One region of the Streptomyces sp. NPDC052052 genome, then DNA from elsewhere that is predicted to be linked to it. Evidence: riboswitches for the same ligand, from Rfam matches in the RefSeq annotation. Region 1 holds a riboswitch; the other holds the start of a gene.

Region 1 (7,532 bases):
TGCAGGTCAAGGGCAATGCCCGTGTGAGCCAACCGGGAGCGGTCCGGGAGTGGGTCGGGGTGCGTCGCGCGGGTGCCGGGCCCACGGCGTCGGCCGTCGGGGCTTCTGGCGATACGGGCCCTGCGGCAGGAGTGCTCGCAGCCGGGGCGGAGCCTGCTCCGGACCCTTGCGGGGCCTTCGCGCGCGGCATAAGTTACCGCTTAGTAGATCCTTGTGGGGCGCCTCTCGCACGGGAGTTCCCGGTGGGCGGTAGCCGTGCCGACCGCGTCCTCGCGCACTGCGGGGCCCCTCGGGGTTCGGTCCTCCACGCTTCGTCCTCAGGCCGTGACCAGCCCACCGCCCCGATCCAGCCCACCGTTGAGGGAGTCGAAATGCCCACGCTCGACCGCCATGACCAGGTCTTCGTCCTCGATCTCGGAGACGGGGAGAACCGTTTCCACCCCGACTGGATCGCCTCCGTCGGCGCGGCGCTGGACGAGGTGGAGAAGGCGGAAGGACCCCGGGCCCTGGTGACGGCCGCGACGGGGAAGTTCTACTCCAACGGCCTGGACCTGGACTGGCTGTTCGCTCACGCGGACCAGCACCAGGACTACGTCGCCTCCGTGCACGGGCTGTTCGCACGGATGCTGTCCCTGCCGGTGATCACCGTGGCCGCTCTGCAGGGGCACACCTTCGCCGCCGGTGCGATGTTCTCCCTCGCCCACGACTTCCGCGTCATGCGCGCCGACCGTGGCTACTGGTGCCTGCCCGAGGCGGACATCAACATCCCCTTCACCCCCGCCATGTCCGCCCTCATCCAGGCCCGGCTGGCCCCGCAGACCGCCCACCAGGCCATGCTCACCGCCCACCGCTACGGCGGAACCGACGCCGAGGCCGCAGGCATCGTCGACCGGGCGGTCGCCGAGGACGCCGTCCGTACGGCCGCCGTCGAACTGGCCCAGGCCCAGGTGAACAGGGCCGGCGACACCCTCGGGACCATCAAGGCCCGCATGTACGCCCCCGTGCTGGCCGCCCTGCGCGACACCGTCGCCCCGCTCGGCTGACACCACCGCACGTCGCGCCCCCCTTCCCGTCCCGGCGCCCCATCGCGCACCGGGACGGGGTACCGCCGCCGGTCCGGGAGCACGGCCGCCACGGTGTTCCGCCGGGCGATAGGTTGGCTGATATGACCGCTCCTCCGAATGGCCCCGGCACCCCGGACGGCCCCGTGGGCCTGTCCGACCGGGACCGTGCCGTGCTCGCCCTCGAACGGCAGCCGTGGGCCGGTCCCGGCGCGAAGGAGCGCGCGATCCGCGAACGGCTCGGCATCTCGCCCACGCGCTACTACCAGCTGCTGAACGCGCTGCTCGACGACCGGCGGGCGCTGGAGGAGGACCCGGTGACGGTGAACCGCCTGCGCCGGGTCCGCGAGGCCCGGCGGGGACGCCGCTGAGTGGCGGCCCAGGGCGTTCCGGCCCCGGAACGCCCCCGAGCGCCCCGGAGCACCGGCCGCTCGGCGCGACCGGCGCCGCACGGCCGCTATAGGCTCGGCCCATGGGCAGCAACCCGCACGTACCCGCGCCGAGCGAGACCCCGTCCGAGCTCCCCACCCCCACCACCCGACCCGGCCGAGAAGCCCTCGCCGCGATCCTCGCGCGCCCGGACCGGGCCGTCATCGCGCTCGATTTCGACGGCACCCTGGCCGACATCGTCCCCGACCCGGAACAGGCCCGCGCCCACCCGGGCACGGTCGAAGCCCTCGCCGCCCTCGCCCCCGAGGTGGCCTCCATCGCCGTGATCACCGGCCGCCCGGCCGACGTCGCGGTCCGGTACGGCGGGTTCGCGGGAGTGCCCGGACTCGACCACCTCGTCGTCCTCGGCCACTACGGTGCCGAACGCTGGGACGCCGCCTCGGGCGCCGTGCACACCCCCGCCCCGCACCCCGGCATCGCCGCGATCCGCGCCGAACTCCCGTGTGTGCTCGACCTGTTCGACTCCGGGCGCGGCGCCTGGATCGAGGAGAAGGGGCAGGCGATTGCCGTCCACACCCGCCGCGCCGCCGACCCGCAGGTGGCGTTCGAGACCCTGAGCGGCCCCCTGGTCGACCTCGCCGCCCGGCACGGGCTGATCGTCGAACCGGGCCGCCTGGTCCTGGAGTTGCGCCCGCCGGGCATGGACAAGGGTGTGGCGCTCGCGCGGTACCTGCGGGAAGCGGACGCCGAGTCCGTCCTCTACGCGGGCGACGACCTGGGCGACCTCGCCGCGTACGCCACCGTGGAGAAACTCCGCGCCGAGGGCCCGGACGGCATCCCCGGCCTGCTGGTGTGCAGCGGCAGCGCGGAGGTGCCCGAACTGGCCGAACGAGCCGATCTGCTGCTGAACGGCCCGGGATCCGTCGTGGCGTTCCTGGCGGCCCTCGCGCGCCGGCTCCAGCACTGACGGCGGGCTGCGGGTCCGGCCGGACCCGCGCTCACGTCCTGCGCAGCGCGTCCAGCTGGTCCAGGAACCACTGCTGCGGCGGCAGTGCCACCGCTGCCGCCGCCAGCCGCCGCGTGCGCGCGGCCCGTTCGTCGTCCGCCATCGTGAGCGCCTCGTGCAGCGCCGCCGCCGTCGCGGACACGTCGTACGGGTTCACCACGACCGCGTCGCCGCCCAGCTCCTCGTAGGCCCCCGCCTCCCGCGACAGCACCAGGACGCAGCCGTGGTCGGAGACGACCGGGACCTCCTTGGCGACCAGGTTCATGCCGTCACGGACCGGGTTGACGAGCGCCACGTCGGCCAGCCGGTACGCGGCGAGCGAGCGGGCGAAGTCGTCCTTCACGTGGAGCACGACCGGCGTCCAGCCCGCCGTGCCGTACACGGTGTTGATCTCGTCGGCGACCCGCTGCACCTCGGCCGTGTACTCGCGGTACACCGCCAGGTCCTGGCGCGAGGGGTACGCGAAGGCGACATGGACGACCCGCTCGTGCCACTCGGGCCTCTCCTCGAGGAGCTCGCGGTAGGCGAACAGGCCCCGCACGATGTTCTTGGACAGCTCCGTCCGGTCCACCCGCACGATCGTCCTGCGCCCGGGGCCGATCTGCTCCCGCAGCGCCGCCATCCGCTCGTCCACATCGGCCTCGTGCGCGCGCCCGTGCAGAAAGTCCGCGTCCGCGCCGAGCCCGTGCACCCCGATCTCGGTGTGCCCGGTGCCGCCCAGGATCCGGTTGCAGCAGTCGACGAACGCGTCCGCCCAGCGCCGGGTCAGGAAGGCCGCCCGGTCCGCGCCCAGGATGCCGCGCAGCACCTGCTCGGCGATGTCGTCGGGGAGCAGGCGGAAGTAGTCGACGGGCGCCCACGGGGTGTGCGAGAAGTGGCCGATCCTGAGGTCGGGGCGGAGCTCGCGGAGCATGCCGGGCACCAGCGCCAGGTGGTAGTCCTGCACCAGCACCGCCGCACCCCGGCCCGCCTCCTCGGCGAGCGCCTCGGCGAACGCCCGGTTGTACGTCTCGAACGACGCCCACTGCCTCCGGAACTCCGCGTCGAACACCGGCTCCAGCGGTGTCTGGTAGAGCATGTGGTGGACGAACCAGAGCACCGAGTTCGCGATGCCGTGGTACGCGTCGGTGTGCACGTCCTCGTCGATGTCGAGCATCCGTACGCCCTGCTCACCGACCCCGCGCCGGACCGCCTCCCGGTCCCCGTCACCGAGTGCGGAGCAGACCCACAGCTTGTCCTTGACGGCGCTCAGCCCGGAGACCAGCCCACCGCCACCGCGCCTGGCTTCGAGCGTTCCGTCCACGGCCAGGGTGTACGAGACCGGGCCGCGGTTGGACGCGACGAGGACCTGCGCGGCGGGCCGGCCCTCGGACGGGGCTGCGGACGGGGCTTCGGGCTGGGCTTCGTGCGCGGAGACCATGTTGCGGAATCTAGCCCGATCACGAACCGCCCAAACGTGCGAAGTCAGGCCGCGCGGCGCGCGACGTACTCCTCGATCTCGCGCATCGGGGGCCGCTCCGCGGTGTCCACCGTATGGGTACGCGGTACGAAGCCGTTCTCGCCGCGTTCGAACTGGGTGAGCGCAGGCCGGACCAGGTGGCCGCGGGAGAGCCGGAGCTGAGCGGTCCGGTAGATCGCCGCCGCCATCCGGCCGAGCGCCTGTCCATCCTGGTGGCGGTGTTTGCGCACCCCCACATCGACCTGGGCCAGGGCGTCCAGACCCACCGTGTGCAGGGCGTCGACCAGGAGTCCCAGCTCCACTCCGTAGCCGACGGGGAAGGGGAGCTGTTCCAGGAGGGAGCGGCGCACGGCGTATTCGCCACCCAGCGGCTGGACGAAGCCGGCCAGCTGCGGCCAGTGCAGATTGAGCAGCGGGCGGGCCACCAGTTCGGTGACACGGCCCCCCTGGCCCGCGGTGTCGCCGAACGGGCGGTCGTACATCGCCTTGACGAACTGCACGTCCGGCTCGGTGAGCAGCGGGCCGACGATGCCGGAGACGAAGTCCGCCGAGAACTCCTTCAGGTCGGCGTCGACGAAGCAGACGATGTCACCGCTGGTCACCAGGAGCGACCGCCACAGCACCTCGCCCTTGCCGGGCACGGCCGGGATCCGGGGGAGTATCGCGTCCCGGTGCACCACCCGGGCACCGGCCTCCCCGGCCACCCGGGCGGTGGCGTCCGTGGAACCGGAGTCGATCACCACGAGTTCGTCGACCAGGCGGACCTTCTCCATCAGCTCGCGCCGGATCGTCGTGACGATCGCGCCGACCGTCGCCTCCTCGTTCAGCGCGGGCAGCACCACGCTCACGCTTCCGCGGCGCGGGTCCCGTGCCTTGGCGGCGACGAGCCGCTCCAGCGGGCGGTCGGCGGCCGACCAGGAACGACTGACCAGCCAGCGTTCGACCTCTTCGAGCACGGTCGATACTCCCTGTATGTGATCCATCTCGCGGTTCGGACGACTATCTCAACCGTCCAGGGCTTCGGTTACAGTCTTGAACAACGCGGATGGCCGTCGTATGTCGGGGTCCGTCCGCCGAAAAATGCCTGGATCGCTGATCCAGTGCCACAGCGCTCATCCAGAGGGACTGAGGGAACGGCCCGTTGAAGTCCCGGCAACCCTCCCATCCCCCGGCCGTCCATTTCGTTCGAGCCGGGACGACCCCAATTCGCGAGGTCAGGTGGGGAAGGTGCCAATTCCGTCTCGTGGCGAGATGCGTCACGAGGAAGATGAGGAGAAAGGGCCTCGCCTCTCATGGCTGCGCAGACTGTTGCAGTGAACACCGATTCCTCCGCCGATGGTGTCGACCTCGGCCCCGCAGCGGCGCTTTCCTGCCGCGAATGCGGTGAGCGTTTCGAACTCGGCCCCATCTTCGCCTGCGCGTCCTGTTTCGGGCCGCTCGAAGTGGCGTACGACCTGCCGAGCGGCTCTCCCGACGAACTGAAGAAGCGCATCGAGGCCGGGCCCCACAACATCTGGCGCTACGCGCCGCTGCTGCCGGTCCCCGCCGATGTCGCGGACAAGCCCAACATCAACCCCGGCTGCACCAAGCTGGTCAAGGCCGACAACCTCGCCCGCGAGCTGGGCGTCACCGGTGAGCTGTACGTCAAGGACGACTCCGGCAACCCGACGCACTCCTTCAAGGACCGGGTCGTCGCCATCGCCGTCGAGGCCGCCCGCGCCTTCGGTTTCACCACCCTCTCCTGCTCCTCCACCGGCAACCTCGCCGGTGCGGTGGGCGCCGCCGCGGCCCGCGCCGGCTTCCGCTCCTGCGTGTTCATCCCGCACGACCTGGAACAGGGCAAGGTCGTCATGGCCGCGGTGTACGGCGGCGAACTGGTCGGCATCGAGGGCAACTACGACGACGTCAACCGCTTCTGCTCGGAGCTCATCGGCGACCCGCTCGGCGAGGGCTGGGGCTTCGTCAACGTCAACCTGCGCCCGTACTACGGCGAGGGCTCCAAGACGCTGGCGTACGAGATCTGCGAGCAGCTCGGCTGGCGGCTGCCCGACCAGATCGTCATCCCGATCGCGTCCGGATCGCAGCTCACGAAGATCGACAAGGGTCTGCAGGAGCTGATCAAGCTCGGTCTCGTCGAGGACAAGCCGTACAAGATCTTCGGTGCCCAGGCCGAGGGCTGCTCCCCGGTCTCCACCGCCTTCAAGGCCGGACACGACGTCGTACGGCCCCAGAAGCCGAACACCATCGCCAAGTCCCTGGCGATCGGCAACCCGGCCGACGGCCCGTACGTCCTGGACATCGCCCGCCGCACCGGCGGCGCCGTCGAGGACGTCGACGACGAGCAGGTCGTCGACGCGATCAAGCTGCTGGCGCGCACCGAGGGCATCTTCGCGGAGACGGCGGGCGGAGTGACGGTCGGCGTGACGAAGAAGCTCATCGAGGCCGGTCTGCTCGACCCGGCGCTGACCACCGTCGTCCTCAACACGGGCGACGGCCTCAAGACCCTGGACGCGGTGGCCGCCACCTCGCAGGCGACCGCGACGATCCGTCCGAGCCTGGACGCGTTCCGCGCCGCCGGCCTGGCCGGCAACTGACCACCCGAGACCGGAGAAAGGCATCCGCATGAGCGTCAAGGTCCGTATCCCCACCATCCTCCGCACCTACACGGGCGGCCAGGCCGAGGTCCCGGCCGAGGGCGCGACCCTCTCGCAGGTCATCGAGTCCCTGGAGCAGAACCACCCGGGCATCGCCGCCCGTGTCCTGGACGACCAGGGCAAGCTGCGCCGCTTCGTGAACGTGTACGTCAACGACGACGACGTGCGCTTCGAGGGCGGTCTGGAGACGGCGACGCCGGACGGTGCCGGTATCTCGATCATCCCGGCGGTCGCGGGCGGCTGCTGACCGCCGACTTCACAGCGTTATCGGAATTGCCCCCTCTGCGAGAGAAGCGGAGGGGGCAATTCTGTAGGGTTGAGCGCGGTACAGTGTGGGAAGTCCCCCCAGCTGCCCGTGCCGCCCGCATATGAGAATGCGCCTGGCTGCGATAAGAAGCAGCCAAAGTGCGGAAGCACCTTGCGTCAAAAGTCTCCTTTGTCTGGCCCGACTTGCCCTGGATCCTTACGAATTCCCCATATTCGGGCGATCGGTGCTGCCCAGATTTCTCGTCCGATTGACCTGTTGCAGAGGGCAGTTGGGCAGATACATTCGGCCGCGGTCGACGCGTTCCGGCGCACACACCCTGCCCTGTCGGGGAGTGAGTTCTGACCCGGGTCCGCGAAGTGCGGTCCTGCGCAAGGGCCAGTAATAGGGGAGTTAGGCATGGCTCAGGGCACCGTCAAGTGGTTCAACGCGGAGAAGGGGTACGGCTTCATCGCGGTCGACGGTGGTGCGGATGTTTTCGTCCACTACAGCGCGATCCAGATGGACGGCTACCGCACCCTCGAAGAGGGTCAGCGAGTTGAGTTCGAGATCTCGCAGGGCCAGAAGGGGCCGCAGGCGGACATGGTCAAGCTCGCCGTCGGCTGAGTTCGGCGCGGTCGGCCAACGACACCACTTCATACGCGAAGGACCCGCACCACCGGGGTACACCCCCAGAGGTGCGGGTCCTTCGCGCGTT
Region 2 (7,532 bases), on a different contig from region 1:
CGAGTGGGCCCACGAGGGAATCGTGGCCTTCTCCAAGATCTGCACCCACGTCGGCTGCCCGATCAGCCTGTACGAGCAGCAGACGCACCATGTGCTGTGCCCGTGCCACCAGTCCACCTTCGACCTCTCCGACGGCGCCCGCGTCATCTTCGGGCCGGCCGGTCACGCTCTTCCGCAGCTGCGGATCGGTGTGAACAGCGAGGGCAACCTCGAGGCGCTCGGTGACTTCGAAGAGCCCGTCGGTCCTGCATTCTGGGAGCGCGGATGAGTACTGCGACCACGAACCCGTCCGGTGCCGCCGCACCGGGCAATCGCAAGGCACCCGCGGGCGAGCGGGTTGCCGACTGGGCAGACGGCCGGCTGGGGATCTACTCCCTGGCCAAGGCCAACATGCGCAAGATCTTCCCGGACCACTGGTCCTTCATGCTGGGCGAGGTCGCCCTCTACAGCTTCATCATCATCATCCTCACGGGTGTGTATCTGACGCTGTTCTTCCACCCGAGCATGAACGAGGTCGTGTACCACGGCTCGTACGAGCCGATGCAGGGCATCCGGATGTCCGAGGCCTACGCCTCGACGCTGGACATCAGCTTCGACGTCCGTGGTGGTCTGCTGGTCCGGCAGATCCACCACTGGGCCGCGCTGATCTTCCTGGCCGGCATGTTCGTGCACATGATGCGCGTCTTCTTCACGGGTGCGTTCCGCAAGCCGCGTGAGGTCAACTGGCTGTTCGGCTTCCTGCTGTTCGTGCTGGGTATGTTCACCGGCTTCACCGGCTACTCGCTCCCGGACGACCTGCTGTCCGGCACGGGTGTCCGCTTCACCCAGGGCGCGATCCTGTCGATGCCGATCGTCGGCACCTACATCTCGATGTTCCTGTTCGGCGGGGAGTTCCCCGGTCACGACTTCGTCGCCCGGTTCTACTCGATCCACATCCTGCTGCTGCCGGGCATCATGCTCGGCCTGCTGGTGGCGCACCTGATCCTGGTCTTCTACCACAAGCACACGCAGTTCGCGGGTCCCGGCCGCACCAACAAGAACGTGGTCGGCATGCCGCTGCTGCCGGTGTACATGGCGAAGGCCGGTGGCTTCTTCTTCCTGGTCTTCGGCATCATCGCCGTCATCGCGGCGATCGCCTCGATCAACCCGATCTGGGCCATCGGCCCGTACCGCCCGGACCAGGTGTCCACCGGCGCCCAGCCCGACTGGTACATGGGCTTCGCCGAGGGTCTGATCCGAGTGATGCCGGGCTGGGAGATCAACCTCTGGGGTCACACGCTCGTCCTGGGTGTGTTCATCCCGCTGATGGCCTTCGGACTGGTACTCGCGATCATCGCGGTCTACCCGTTCGTCGAGTCCTGGATCACCGGGGACAAGCGCGAGCACCACATCCTGGACCGCCCGCGCAACGCTCCGACCCGGACGGCCTTCGGCGTCGCCTGGATCACCGAGTACGTCATCGTCTTCATCGGCGGTGGCAACGACCTGTGGGCCACGCACTTCCACCTGTCGCTGAACGCCATCTCGTGGTTCGTCCGGATCTTCATCTTCGTCGGACCGGTCCTCGCGTTCATCGCCACCAGGCGGATCTGCCTCGGCCTCCAGCGCCGCGACAAGGAGAAGGTGCTGCACGGGCGCGAGTCCGGCCTCATCAAGCGCCTGCCGCACGGTGAGTTCGTCGAGATCCACGAGCCGCTCAGCCCCGAGCAGATGCACACGCTCACCGCGCACGAGCAGTACAAGCCGGTCGAGATCGGCCCGACGGTCGACGAGAACGGTGTCGAGCGCAAGGTGTCCGCACTGCAGAAGCTGCGCGCCCGGCTCAGCAAGGGCTACTTCGGCGAGGACAACCAGATCGCCAAGCCCACCGTCGAGGAGTACAAGGAGATCACCAGCGGCCACGGTCACCACTGATCGCCTGAACTGATCGCCACAGCAGGAGCCCCGTCCATCCGATGGACGGGGCTCTTCGCTGTCCGCGGCGCTCGATAGGGTGGGAGAGACCCCTTTTTCCGGCTGTGGACCCAGGAGCGGACCATGAACGTTGTGACCCCGATCGGCGGCGACAGCGTGGCGGACCGTTCCTGGCCCGGCGTGCTGAACCCGTTGCTGCGCGGCGAGGACCTGAGCGCGGACGACACCGCGTGGGCCATGGACCGCATCATGAGCGGTGAGGCGACCGATGTGCAGATCGCCGGTTTCGCGGTGGCCCTGCGCGCCAAGGGCGAGACCGTCGACGAGGTGTCCGGCCTGGTGCGCGCGATGTACGAGCACGCCCACACCATCCAGGTACCCGGTCGCACGGTCGACATCGTCGGCACCGGCGGTGACCTCGCCAAGACGGTCAACATCTCCACGATGTCGGCGATCGTCGTCGCGGGCACCGGCGCCAAGGTCGTCAAGCACGGCAACCGCGCCTCCTCCTCGGCGAGCGGTTCCTCCGACGTGCTGGAGAAGCTCGGCGTCAATCTGGAGCTCACCGCGCAGCGGGTCGTCGAGGTCGCCGAGGAGGCGGGCATCACCTTCTGCTTCGCGGTGAAGTTCCACCCCGCTCTGCGGTACGCGGCCAAGGCCCGCAAGGAACTCGGCGCCCAGACCACGTTCAACATCCTCGGACCGCTCACCAACCCGGCCAAGGTGCGTTCCCAGGCCATCGGCGTGGCCGACCTGCGGATGGCGCCCATCGTCGCGGGCGTCCTCGCCGAGCGCGGCAACTCGGCCCTGGTCTTCCGCGGTGACGACGGCCTGGACGAACTGACCACGACCGCGACCTCACGCGTCTGGGTGGTCCGGGACGGGGCGGTGCGCGAGGAGGCGTTCGACCCGCGCGACATCGGCCTGGAGCTGGTACCGACCCAGGCGCTGCGCGGCGCCGACGCCTCGTACAACGCGGATGTGGCCCGCCGGGTGCTGGCCGGCGAGAGCGGACCGGTACGGGAGGCCGTGCTGCTGAACTCCGCGGCGGCGCTGGTCGCCCTGGACCCGACGGACGGCACGTTGAACGAGCAGCTCGCGGCCGGGATCGCGAAGGCCGCCGAGTCCATCGACTCGGGAGCGGCCCGGCAGGCGCTGGAGCGCTGGGTGACGGTCAGCAACGCCGGAGCGGGCGGCAGCGCCTGAGCCGACGGCAGGTGACGCGGGGCGCGGTCCGGATCCTGGACCGCGCCTTGCGCGTTCCCGCACGTGTGGCAGGATGCTGCGCAGGTCATGAGTGACAGCGACTACGGCCCCGGCCCGCTGTCCGGCAACCCTCCGTCCGTGGCGGGGTGCCCCGGGTGAAGACCAGGCCGTGGGCAGCGAGGCCCGCGGCAAGCGCGGGCCCCTCGGCATCAGTGAATGCCCACCCTCGGGGTCCTGGTCCCTAGGGAGTCTCTTGTGAGCATGCGAATGCGATAGGGCTGACCGGCCCCTCTCCGCACCCCCTGTCACTTTCCGCTGCGCTGCCGCGTATCCGCCGGCGCATGCGTCTCGCTTGCCTCTTACGGGAGTTCGCCATGTCTGTCTTCACTGCTGCCGCCGACCAGTCGCTTTGTACCCCTCTGTCGGTCCTGGGCGAGAATGTCACCGTTCCGCTCGTGACGGGTGGTGAGGTCACCTACGCCGCTCTGGACTACGCCGCCAGCGCCCCGGCCCTCCAGCGGGTCTGGGACGACGTCGCCGCATACGCCCCGTACTACGGCAGCGTGCACCGCGGCGCCGGGTACCTCTCGCAGCTCTCCACGGACCTCTTCGAGAACAGCCGTGCGACCGTCGCCGAGTTCCTCGGCTGCCGCGCCGACGACCAGGTGGTCTTCACCCGGTCGACCACCGACTCCCTCAACCTGCTGGCCGCCGCCCTCCCCGCCGACTGTCAGGTCTTCGTCTTCGAGACCGAGCACCACGCCTCCCTGCTGCCGTGGCGCGACGCCCGGGTGACCTACCTGAACGCCCCGCGCACCCCGGCACAGGCCGTCGAGACGCTGGAGCGCGCACTGGCCGACCGCGATCCCTACGGCCCCGCACTGGTCTGCGTCACCGGCGCCTCCAACGTGACCGGTGAGCTGTGGCCGGTTCAGGAACTGGCGGCGGCCGCGCATGCGCACGGCGCCCGGATCGTGCTGGACGCCGCCCAGCTCGCCCCGCACCACCCCGTGGACATCGCCGAGCTGGACGTCGACTGGGTCGCCTTCTCCGGACACAAGCTGTACGCGCCGTTCGGCTCGGGGGTCCTCGCGGGCCGCGCGGACTGGCTGCGGGACGCCGAGCCGTACCTGGCGGGCGGTGGCGCCTCGCGCCGGGTGGCCCGCCGGGCCGACGGCGGTGTGGACGTCGAGTGGCACTCCACCGCCGCCCGCCACGAGGCCGGTTCGCCCAATGTCATCGGCGTGTACTCCATCGCCTCCGCCTGCAGGGCGCTGACCGAGGCGGGCTTCGAGAACCTGGTCGCCCGGGAGCAGTCCCTCGTCGCCGCGGTCCGTGCCGGTCTCGCCGAGGTCCCCGAGGTCAAGGTGCTTTCGCTGTTCGGCGACGACGCCCCGCGGGTCGGCGTCATCTCCTTCGTGGTGGAGGGCTGGAACAGTTCGCACTTCGCCGCCGCGCTCTCCGCCGAGTACGGCATCGGCGTCCGCGACGGACTGTTCTGCGCCCATCCGCTGGTCCGCACCCTGCTGGGCAGCGACCCGCAGCAGACCGGTGAGTGCGGTGCACCGGAGGCCGGGCCCGGCGAGCTCTCGCTCAACGCGATCCGGGTGAGCTTCGGGGCCGGCACGCCGGACGAGCACATCGAGCGGTTCGTGGGCGCGGTCAAGGAACTGGTGACCAAGGGCGCCCGATGGAAGTACCGCACCGAGGGCGGCCGTTGTGTCCCGGACCGGGGCGCGGCGCAGCTCTGACGGGCAGACAACACGTCGGCGGGGTACGGGCCGGGGAGCCCGTACCCCGCCGACGTGTGAAGTGTGACGAGGGAGGTGTGCCTACGCGTCGAGGCCGATGGCGAAGGCGGCTTCCAGGTCGTGCTGGGAGTACGTACGGAAGGCCACGTGCGTGTCGGTGGCCTCGACGCCGGGGATCTTGCTGATCCGGCCGGGGATGACGTCCGCGAGATCGTCGTGCTTGGCCACCCGGACCATGGCGATCAGGTCGTACGTACCGGTGACCGAGAAGACCTCGCTGACACTGTCCAGCGCGGCGATGGCCTCGGCGATCTCGGGAATCCGGTCCACGCTGGTTTTGATGAGCACGATCGCGGTGATCACGGCTGACTTTCTCCCTCGGTGGCCCTGGCTGGTTCCTTCACTCTATCCGTACGCCCGTGACGCCCCCAGGCGTAGAGGAAGCCGAGGGCGAAGCCGACCACATGCGCCAGATAGGCCACGCCGGGGCCCCCGCTGCCGGCGCCCTGGACCGCCAGCCACTGCAGGACGAACCAGAAGATCAGCACGATCCAGGCGGGGAAGCGCAGCGGCAGGAAGAAGAGGAACGGGAACAGGCTGGTGACCCGCGCCCTGGGGAAGAGGTACAGGAACGCGCCGAGCACCGCGGAGATCGCTCCGGAGGCGCCGACGAGCGTCTGGCCGGACGTGGCGTGCGCGGCCGCGTAGGAGACCAGGGCGAGATAACCACAGCCGAGGTAGAAGAAGGTGAACTCGGCATGCCCCATGCGTTCCTCGACCATCGCCCCGAACACGTACAGGAAGAGCATGTTGCCGAGCAGATGCAGCCAGCTGCCGTGCACGAAGAGCGCGGTGAGCGGGGTGAGCAGGGCGCGTGCGGAGCCGGCCCACAGCTCGCTGGGGATCACGCCCCAGCGTTCGAAGTACCCGGCCTGGGCGGCGAGCAGGGCATCGGGGGTGCCGTGCGGCTGGTTGAAGCCGGAGAGCGGGCTGAACAGGAAGACCAGACCGCACACGGCGATCAGGGTATGGGTCACCAGCGGTCCGTCCGAGGTGACCGTCCGTAGGAGTCCACTGGTGCGTCTGCCGGCCGAAGCCCGCCGATCGATCATGAACAGAGCATGACGCAAGCGGAGGGAACGGGACAGACCGCCTCGCCGTGTCGGGGGGTGCGCCGAGGCCGTAGGGTTACGGCAGGACATCCGCAGTTCGACGGCGCACCGCGAGATCCTTGAAGCAGGCAGCACGAGGCTCGATGAAAGAGGACGCACGATGACGACGGTTCCCCTGCCGACCGACGAGACCCGCTGGCGCTGCACACTCTGCGGGAATCTCACCCGGTTCGACGTGACGCGCTCCTCCAAGGTCATCGAGTACGTCCACCTCGACCTCGCGGGGGAGTCCACGGTCGAGGAGCGTGAGGTGGTCAGTGAGACCATCGAGTCGGTGCGCTGCCGATGGTGCAACGCGGTGGATCAGATCGAACTGGTGGCCAGGCCGGGCGCCGACTCCTGACGGAGCCGTCCGGACAGACAAACTGTGGGGTGACGGATGGTGGAGCAGGCCGGAAGCGGCGCAGAGTCGGCCGAGGCTGCCGGCGAAGCCGTCGAGGCGCTCGACCGCCCACTGCCCGAAGGCGTTCGGCGGCGGGTCGTCGCGCTGGTGTCGGACGCCTTCGGGGGGCTGACGGTCACCGAACTCCCCACGCAGCTGAGGCAGTATGCCCGCTTCACCCCGACCCGGCGTGCCAAGTTCGCGGGGAATGCCATGGCGGCCGCGCTGGAGAGCGACGCGCTCTTCCGGCAGCGCATCGGCGAACGTCTCAGGGAGGCGCAGCCGGAGCTGACGGCCGCGCTGGAGGCCGGTTCGCCGCCCGCCGCGGCCGACCCCGTCGATGTGGCGGCCGCGGCCTATGTGCTGCGCCCGGCGGGCTGGGTGAAGCTGGTGGGCGCCGCGGGCGAGGAGGCCCAGCGGGTCAGTGCCGAGCGTGCCGACGAGGAGAGCCGTCGCGAGGTGCAGCGCCTGCGTGAGGAGCTGGACCAGGCCCGTTCCCAGGCGAGGAGCGAGTCCGAACGGCTCCGCGGCGAGCTGGACGCGGCCCGCAAGGAGGCCGAGTCCCTTCAGCGCAAACTGCGCAGTGCCGTCAACGAGGTCAGGCGCGGCGAGGCCGCGCTGCGCCGCAGTCGGGCCGAGGCCGATGCCGTACGGTCCGAGGCGGCCGCCCAGGTCTCCGCGGCCGAGAGCGAGAGCCGTCGGCTCAGGGCCCGGCTCGGTGAGGCCGAGGCGTCCGTCGAGGCGGCCCGCCGGGCGGCCAGGGAAGGGCGCTCGGTCGAGGACATGCGGCTGCGGCTGCTGTTGGACACGGTGCTCGACGCAGCCCGCGGGCTCCGCCGCGAACTGGCCCTGCCGCCCTCCTCGATGCGCCCCGCGGACAGTGCCGACGCGGTGGAGCCGGGCCGGATGTCGCCCAAGGACATTGCCGCCAGGGCCCTTTCGGAGACCGATCCGGCGCTGCTCGACCAGCTGCTCGCGCTGCCGCAGGCGCATCTGATCGTGGACGGCTACAACGTCACCAAGACCGGCTATCCGCAGCTGCCGCTGGAGAAGCAGCGGTTGAGGCTGCTGGGCGGTCTCGCGGTTCTCGCGGCGCAGACCGGCGCC

The links. A riboswitch is a leader RNA that binds a small molecule or an ion and turns the genes downstream of it on or off. The one in region 1 is predicted to bind S-adenosylmethionine.
Region 2: linked by a shared signal. The riboswitch ahead of AB0L71_RS00490 (aminotransferase class V-fold PLP-dependent enzyme) and the one ahead of thrC (threonine synthase) in region 1 are both predicted to bind S-adenosylmethionine.

The regions. Positions count from the first base shown of each region.
Region 1 is NZ_JBFAWU010000003.1:352,595-360,126, reverse strand. Features, by position in the region: gene AB0L71_RS05680 (enoyl-CoA hydratase-related protein) at 372-1,043, shown strand; gene AB0L71_RS05675 (DUF3263 domain-containing protein) at 1,166-1,432, shown strand; gene otsB (trehalose-phosphatase) at 1,534-2,418, shown strand; gene AB0L71_RS05665 (trehalose-6-phosphate synthase) at 2,450-3,877, opposite strand; gene AB0L71_RS05660 (glucosyl-3-phosphoglycerate synthase) at 3,922-4,872, opposite strand; SAM riboswitch class I at 5,026-5,190, shown strand; gene thrC (threonine synthase) at 5,209-6,510, shown strand; gene AB0L71_RS05650 (MoaD/ThiS family protein) at 6,539-6,817, shown strand; gene AB0L71_RS05645 (cold-shock protein) at 7,235-7,441, shown strand.
Region 2 is NZ_JBFAWU010000001.1:112,445-119,976, forward strand. Features, by position in the region: gene AB0L71_RS00475 (Rieske 2Fe-2S domain-containing protein) at 1-268, shown strand, start outside; gene AB0L71_RS00480 (ubiquinol-cytochrome c reductase cytochrome b subunit) at 265-1,914, shown strand; gene trpD (anthranilate phosphoribosyltransferase) at 2,038-3,120, shown strand; SAM riboswitch class IV at 3,204-3,321, shown strand; gene AB0L71_RS00490 (aminotransferase class V-fold PLP-dependent enzyme) at 3,495-4,871, shown strand; gene AB0L71_RS00495 (Lrp/AsnC ligand binding domain-containing protein) at 4,953-5,234, opposite strand; gene AB0L71_RS00500 (rhomboid family intramembrane serine protease) at 5,231-5,983, opposite strand; gene AB0L71_RS00505 (hypothetical protein) at 6,144-6,386, shown strand; gene AB0L71_RS00510 (NYN domain-containing protein) at 6,426-7,532, shown strand, end outside.